Regions from separate parts of the Desulfovectis peckii genome, predicted to be linked through region 2. Evidence: riboswitches for the same ligand, from Rfam matches in the RefSeq annotation. Region 2 holds a riboswitch; the other holds the start of a gene.
What was found. A riboswitch is a leader RNA that binds a small molecule or an ion and turns the genes downstream of it on or off. The one in region 2 is predicted to bind S-adenosylmethionine.
Positions count from the first base shown of each region.

Region 1 (4,008 bases), 1.0 Mb from region 2:
GGTATCCTTTATGTCGCAATCTGTTGGCGGTTTCATGCATCAATAAGGCAGCGACACCTTTAGTGCGAAACTTCGGTACCACTGCCAGCACAGCTACCCGGCAGCTTGACGCCCCTCCAAAAGATCTTTCGGTGATAGTTAAACAAATTCCGGCCGGTTCACCGTTAATTTCAACCGCCAAAAGTAAATCCGGATCGGCAAATAAACGATAGGTGAGTAAATAGTTAGCGGCATCATGAACTGAAAGTTTTCCTGCACCCCAGTTATCAAGCATTGTTTGATTGTGCACACTGGCCAGAAAAGCAGCTTCTTTGGCAATGTTGTTTAAATTTAAAGTCCTCAGCACTAATCCCTTGGTTTTTATAACTTTCCGGGCAATGCGGGTTAGTTTTTCCGGCAATGGCTGGGCAGTCCACAAATAAGCCAGCAAGTCAAGATGTTTGCCGAAGCCGGCTTGCTCAAGCAATTGGGGGTAATAGCTTTTGTTATAGGGCATGCTGTATTGGGCGGGGCGGTTAAAGCCTTCAATGAGCAATCCGATGCTGTCGTTTGTATTGTAGCTGGTCGGACCGATTAAATATCGATATTCTTTTTGCCTAGCCCAATTCTCTAATCTTTGCAGCAGTTTAGCGGCTACCGTGCTGTCATTGATGCACTCAAAATAGCCAAATAACGCGGTGTCATGTTCGGTATGCATGGGGTTAATCATACCTGCTATTCGCCCTACTAGCTCGTTATTTTTCACCGCTAACAGTAACGTGCAATTTTGCGGCGGTATCTGCAGTAGTGAGTCTGCAGCCAGATCCAACGATTGTGGTGGCCAATAAGGGTCGTTGTAATAAATTGCCAATGGCATGCGGATGAAGAGATCAAACTCTCGCCGGTTGGAAACTTTATATACCTTAACTGCCAAGCCAAATCCTCCCTTTAACAAGAAAAAAAGGCTGCCTACTGGGGGTCAGCCGCAAAAACATCCAGCAAAAAGTAAACGTGGCTGGGCTTTCTGTATAGTATGCAAGGAAAAAGAAAACGGTGATTGATAGACAATAATTATCTCATTGGCTTAGGCCACAAATTTTTGCTGTCGAAGTTTTTTAAGGCCACAATAAAATTGTCCCTGATGTTAGGATAGGTGCGAGAGAGCTCACTCACAAACTGTTTCGCCTCTTCACGCTTGGTTTTACGATTAGCCGGACAAGGGTTTTCGATTACCGGTATATTTTTTTTATTGACCAGTCTAATTACGTCTCTTTCCGTTAAATAGGCAAAGGGGCGAATCATAGTTAGTTGTGTCCGATTTAAAAAAGTACGGGGGGAAAATGTTTTAATTTGTGCGTTATAAAATAACCCCATAAAGAAGGTTTCAATGAAATCATCTAAATGATGGGCTAATGCTACTTTATTGCAGCCCAGCTCTTTAGCGGCATTGTTTAAAGCGCCGCGACGGAGGGTGGCACAAAGAGCACAAGGATTTTTTTCTTGCCGGGCATCAAATACAATGCGGCCGATCTCTGCATTCTGCAGGTATAAAGGCCACCCTAAGGAATTACAGAAATCCTGTAAAGGGGTAAGATCCATATCCCAACCCATAGTAACGTGAATGGGTTGAAGTTCAAAGTTGTAAGGGTAATATTTTTGGTAATAAGCCAGGGCGTACAGCAGTGCACTGCTGTCCTTACCTCCGGAAAGCCCTATTGCTACCTTGTCACCGTCTTCAATCATTTTATAGTCGGCAATGGCTTTTACCATTTGGCTTAAGGTCCATTTTAAAATGTCTTTTTTGTTTTTACCCATTTAGCTACACCCTTTACTTTAAAATTAAGATGACATAAATAATATACTAAAAAATTTATTATTTTTTATATGCAAATACATCATTTTATGTATTATTTTGTCAAATGTTGTTGATAGACCGGTTTTTCACCTTAAACATTATCAAATTTTTTCATAATTATTGTTTGACATTGCCGCTTTAAGCTGCTAAAATACCAATTACCATATTAATTAAATAATTAAAGTGTGCTCTTATCCAGAGTGGTGGAGGGAACAGGCCCAATGAAACCCGGCAACCGCATTAACAGAGGTTAATGTTGCTACGGCATTAACCGTTTACATTCTGTTAATGGACTTGGTGCTAATTCCTGCAAGAGTAATCTCTTGGCAGATAAGAGGTGTAGCGTAGCAAGTAGATGAAACCTCTTCTGTTAATTTATTAACGAAGAGGTTTTTCTATTTGGTTTGCTAAAAAAAGAGCACACCAAGAGGAGGTAAAAAGAATAATGTCTGTGCAAAAGACATATGACGAGATCAACGACAAGATCAGGCGCGGTCAGGCAGTAGTATTAACAGCAGAAGAAGTAATATCCCTTGTTGAAGAAAAGGGTGTTGCTCAAGCGGCAAAAGAAGTAGATGTGGTGACTACCGGTACCTTTGGACCGATGTGTTCCTCCGGTGTTTTTTTAAACTTTGGTCACACCAAGCCACGGATGAAGATCGGTAAAGTGTGGCTGAATAATGTTCCGGCCTATGCCGGCATTGCTGCTGCCGATGCTTATTTAGGTGCTACTGAACCTTCTGAAGATGATCCGCTAAATAAAGATTACCCAGGAGAGTTTCGTTACGGCGGCGGACACGTAATAGAAGATTTAATTGCTCGCAAACCGGTTGAGTTGAGAGCATGGTCATACGGCACGGACTGCTACCCGCGCCGTGAATTAAAGACATATATCACCTTGGATGACATCAATGAAGCAATTATGTTTAATCCTCGCAATGCATATCAAAATTATAATTGCGCGGTTAACACAAGTGATAAAACCATATACACCTATATGGGCATGTTGCAGCCCCAATTAGCCAATGCTCATTATAGTACGTCAGGACAGTTAAGTCCGCTTTTAAAAGACCCACATTTTATGACTATTGGTATTGGTACCCGCATTTTCCTGGGAGGTGGGGTTGGCTATGTGGCTTGGCACGGCACACAACATTTTCCTGAAGTAATTAATGCTGCCGGTGTAGAACTACATCCGTCCGGCGGTACATTGGCGGTCATTGGTGACCTGAAACAAATGAAGCCACGCTACGTAAGAGGTGTAAGCATGTTGGGGTACGGCTGTAGTTTGGCGGTAGGCATCGGTATACCGATTCCAATTTTAAATGAGGAAGTAATGCGCTGGGCTTCCCGGTCGGATAAAGAGTTGTACGCGCCTATTGTCGATTACAGCACTGATTACCCGCAACGCACCGGAAAAAATTTAGGGTTTGTCAGCTATGCAGATCTTAAAAGCGGTGAAATCACGGTGATGGGTAAAAGGGTAAAAACCGCCCCAATGTCCAGCTATCCAATGGCAGTAGAGATAGCCGTTAAGTTAAAAGAATGGATAAAGGCCGGTCGCTTTTTGTTAACTGAACCGGTGCAGTCAATACCGACTGCTAAAGACAATATCACAGCTAAAACTTTAGATGTTGATTAATAGAAAAGGAGAGAGTTATGTCTAGAAAAATAATTTTAGGGTTTAAAGCGGATACTTCTGATAAACCAATTATCTATCATTTGGTAAAGGATTTTGACTTAGTGGTTAATATAATCAAAGCCCGCATTAATCCCAAAAAAGAGGGCACTTTAATTTTAGAGTTAACCGGAGAAAATTATGAGCAAGGTATTAAGTTTTTAAAAGAGCAAAACATTACAGTTCAGCTGTTAGCTGAAAAAGTAATCAACAATGAAACTCGCTGTACTAACTGCGGGACTTGCACAGATGCCTGCCCCACCGGGGCACTGTCACTTAGACGTCCGGACATGGTAGTTAAATTTGACAGTGATAAATGCATAGTTTGTCAGCTTTGTGTAAAAATTTGCCCGATGAAAGCGATGGAGGTTTGCTTTTAACTTTGAAATATGTGGAAAGAAACTATCGTCAATGGCACAGTCAAAAAGATTTGGTGCATTTTCAGGTAATTGTAAAGCAAACCGATCTGGATATTGCCGTGAATCGGGAGCGATTT
Region 1 covers NZ_AP042409.1:1,614,016-1,618,023, reverse strand. The annotation lists gene ACZ5NG_RS08005 (GNAT family N-acetyltransferase) at 1-913, opposite strand, end outside; gene ACZ5NG_RS08000 (tRNA 2-thiocytidine biosynthesis TtcA family protein) at 1,051-1,794, opposite strand; SAM riboswitch class I at 2,023-2,171, shown strand; gene ACZ5NG_RS07995 (homocysteine biosynthesis protein) at 2,280-3,476, shown strand; gene ACZ5NG_RS07990 (NIL domain-containing protein) at 3,494-3,892, shown strand; gene ACZ5NG_RS07985 (UPF0280 family protein) at 3,895-4,008, shown strand, end outside.
Region 1: linked by a shared signal. The riboswitch ahead of ACZ5NG_RS07995 (homocysteine biosynthesis protein) and the one ahead of ACZ5NG_RS02965 (methionine ABC transporter ATP-binding protein) in region 2 are both predicted to bind S-adenosylmethionine.

Region 2 (4,008 bases):
TAATTACCGCTCCGTCTAAGTCTTCCAGGGTCCGGGGTAAGGCAGCGGCTTCCATTTCTACTACTTCTATCTTGCTTTCTACAATGTCATTTTTGGTGGCATCAATGCCTACCCCTTCTTTCAGGGTGATTAATCCGGCCTTTTGCAGTACTACCAGTGCCCGACCGCCGTTGGTGGCGTCACCGGGAATACCGATTTTTGCCCCTTCCGGAAACTCGGAAACATCATTGTATTTTGTGGAGTACAGGCCCATCGGTTCAAAGTGAACTGCCGCTACTGAGACCAGTTTAGTGCCTTGTTTGGCGTTAAAGTCATCTAAGTAAGGCTGATGCTGGAAAAAGTTAGCGTCTAATTCGCCGTCATTTAAACTGGTATTGGGAATTACATAATCAGTAAATTCTACTATTTCCAGTTCAATTCCCTGCTCAGCCAAAATCGGCTCAACTACTTCTAAAATTTCCCCGTGAGGTACCGGTGTTGCTCCCACCTTCAAGGTTTTGGTCCCTTCGCCTGCAGTTCCTTCGGTGTTATCCGCAGCATTGCCGCCGCAGCCGGCCAACACCAGCGCCAGCACCAGTGTCAGCGCAAGAATGGCTTTTTTCACTTTAATTCCCCCTTAATATTATTTTTTATTGACTTTGTTGGATAACCAACTGCCAAAAGACTGAATCACTTGTACCATAACCACCAAAATTACCACAACCGCCCAAGTAGTGATCATATCGAAACGCATAAACCCATAGCGGTAAGCTAAGTCACCCAAACCGCCGGCGCCGATCACACCGGCCATTGCGGTGTAGCCAATGACGGTTACGGTGGTAATAGTTAAGCCTAAAATGATACCGGGCAGCGCTTCGGGAAGCATTACTTTGTTGATAATCTGCATTGGTTTGGCTCCCATAGATATCGCCGCTTCCACTACCCCGCGATCCACTTCTTTTAAAGAAGTTTCCACAATGCGGGCCACAAAGGGTGCCGACCCTACTACCAAGGGCACTATCGCCGCCGTGGTACCAACGGTGGTGCCGACGATCAGGCGGGTTAAGGGAAACAAAGCAATCAGTAAGATAATAAACGGCACTGAGCGGAGAATGTTAGTAATCCAGCCTAATGCTTGACAAAACTTAGGGCTTTCTAAAATATGGCCCCGCTCGGTAGTTACCAACAAAACCCCCAGCGGCAAACCGATAATTGTAGAAAACAGCATCGTGCCGCCAACCATAATTAACGTTTCTACAGTGGCTTTCCACAAGTCCGGGCCAATTGCAATAATGTGGTTAATCAACTCTGCCATTATTAATCACCTCAATCTGCAGCCCCTGCTTAGAAAGATATTGCAGGCCCTGATTAATGCTATCCTGCTCGCCGGTCAGTTCGATAATTAACACACCAAAGGGAGTGTCTTGTAAATGGTCAATGTTGCCGTAAAGGATGTTGGCATTGACATTAAATTTTCTTACCAACTCGGAAATCACCGGTTTTTCGGTATGATCGCCGATAAAGGAAATGCGAACAAACAATCCTTTGCCGGGCTGATTCATGCGCTGCTTAACCGGTTCGGGCACACTGGTGTTGATCACCGTTTGTACAAAAGCTCTGGTGGTAGGATGCTGCGGTCGGGTAAATACATCAACCACCGTGCCCATTTCAACAATCTTGCCGTTTTCCAGTACCGCCACGGTATCACATACTTCGGTAATTACCTTCATTTCATGGGTAATAATCATCACGGTTAAATCCAGCTTGCGGTTAATATCTTTAATTAATTTTAAGATTGACTTGGTGGTTTCCGGGTCCAGTGCAGATGTAGCTTCATCGCAAAGCAAAAGTTTAGGGTTGTTGGCCAGTGCCCGGGCAATGCCTACCCGCTGTTTTTGGCCGCCGGAAAGCTGGGCGGGATAGGCGTCTATCTTATCACTTAAGCCCACCAAATCAAGCAGTTCTTTAACCCGCTTTTTAATTTCGTTTTTCGGCGTGCCGACAATCTCCAGCGGAAAGGCTACGTTGCCAAACACGGTACGTGATGATAACAAATTAAAGTGCTGAAAGATCATGGCAATTTCCCGCCGGGCCATTCTTAATTCATCGCCGCTTAAGGCGGTAATTTCTTTATCGTCAATGGTGACCGTACCGTTGGTAGGTGTTTCCAGCATGTTTAAACAGCGTACCAGCGTGCTTTTGCCGGCACCGCTGTAGCCGATAATGCCAAATATTTCCCCTTTGCGAATCTGTAGGCTGATATTATCCAGTGCCACCACTGAATTTTGACCGCTTTTATATATTTTGCTGAGGTTTTTTATGGTAATCATTATTTGCATCTGCTCCTTTTTATCTAGCTGCCAAAGTTCATGCTGCGATTGCCGTACATACAGTTATAGGTTGTCCCCTACACGGGCCCTATATCTTTAAAAGGCATACTAAAAACCTCTTCTGCAAGACAGAAGAGGTTTACTTACGCTATACCTCTCTCATCTTTCAGAAGCATATACTTCTGCAGGAATTGGCACCTTTCCCCACTGTGGGGTGGTTGCCGGGTTTCATCGGGCCAGTCCCTCCACCTCTCTTGATAAGAGAATAAACAGTCTGCTGTTTACTAAAAATACTTTACTATCAATTGTCGACGCTGTCAATAAAAAGTTGTTCGAGATAAATAATAAATTAATGCTTTTTGTAATCCCTTTGCTGTTGAGATTTATCCACCAAAATTAGGGGGTCGATCATTAGTTTTAATATTTCATCAATCACCAAATTGGTATGCACCCCTTGGGTTGCTACCACCGGGATAATCGGCTTATAAGGGTAGATCCGCTGCAGCAGTTTAACGGTAGTAGACGTAACATCACGGGGGGTTTCATCAATTTTAGTAACCACTAAGATATCGGCTTCATCCAGCAAAATATTTCCCGGTTCCATTAATATTTCCCCTTTAATGCCTGCCGGAATGACAGTAACTAAAACATCGGCCAGCTTGCGCGTTTCCGGTGATTTATAACCGTCATTGATCCCTACCGCTTCTACCAGCACTACGTTTGGTTCGTCGGCACGCTTAGGAATGTCCCGCTGCGAAAGATGGCCTAGCTCTAATACCGAGCGCACTTTATTCAGCTCTTCCAGCGCTTTGCGGGCATGCAAAATCAGCCGATTTTTTTCCCGTATTTTATTGATGGCATCCCGAATTACTCTTTCAATATCCTCCACTACATCCCAGCCGGGTTGGGGAACGGCTATTGTCAGGTAATTAACGTCTATGCCTTTGTGCAGATAAGGTTTTTCATCCTGCACACCCGAACCCACAGCTAAAGGCTGATAACCTCTGTTTTTTAAGCCTTTATAGATTTCTCCTAAAATAGTACTTTTTCCGGCATCATTGCGACCGGCAACAACTATTTTTTTCAAAACGGTTTCCCTCCCAGCCACTTTTTTACATAGTTGCGTTGGTAATGTATATGCCGGTTAATGCCGAAAAAAAACCAGATCGGCATAGGCCGATCTAGTTATTTTCTGCTTGCCTATTATATTGCATTAATTTATATACCGATTCCGCAGCCTGCACTCTGGTATATGGCTCACCGGGCAAAAATTTGTATCTGGAGCCGTCCCGGTAAACGTTAATTAGTTTGGTGCGGTAAGCGGCATAAACATACGGGCGCTGCCAAGGTGTGATTTTTGCCCCGTCGGTAAAGGTTCTGCCAGTAATGCGGCTGATTACATCTAAATCATCATATATTTTTAAGTTTGCTGCCCGCGCCAGCACTACCGCAGCTTGTTCGCGGGTAAGATAAGCGGTATCGCTGTAACTTATGCCGTTAAATAAACCGTGGCTCAATGCCGCCTCTACATAGGGGCGTTGAATAACGTGTACTAGATTATTGTTGTAGCCGTATAAATAATCATGGTTATACACTGCACTTTCGCGTACCGGTAAATTAAGGGCTTTCGCCAGCATGGTGGCAAACTCGCCTTGGGTAATTGGCTGTTCGCGGCCGTCCCAGGTAACTAAACCAAAGG
Region 2 covers NZ_AP042409.1:600,649-604,656, reverse strand. The annotation lists gene ACZ5NG_RS02975 (MetQ/NlpA family ABC transporter substrate-binding protein) at 1-604, opposite strand, end outside; gene ACZ5NG_RS02970 (methionine ABC transporter permease) at 623-1,294, opposite strand; gene ACZ5NG_RS02965 (methionine ABC transporter ATP-binding protein) at 1,278-2,309, opposite strand; SAM riboswitch class I at 2,466-2,573, opposite strand; gene ACZ5NG_RS02960 (P-loop NTPase family protein) at 2,659-3,396, opposite strand; gene ACZ5NG_RS02955 (S-layer homology domain-containing protein) at 3,491-4,008, opposite strand, start outside.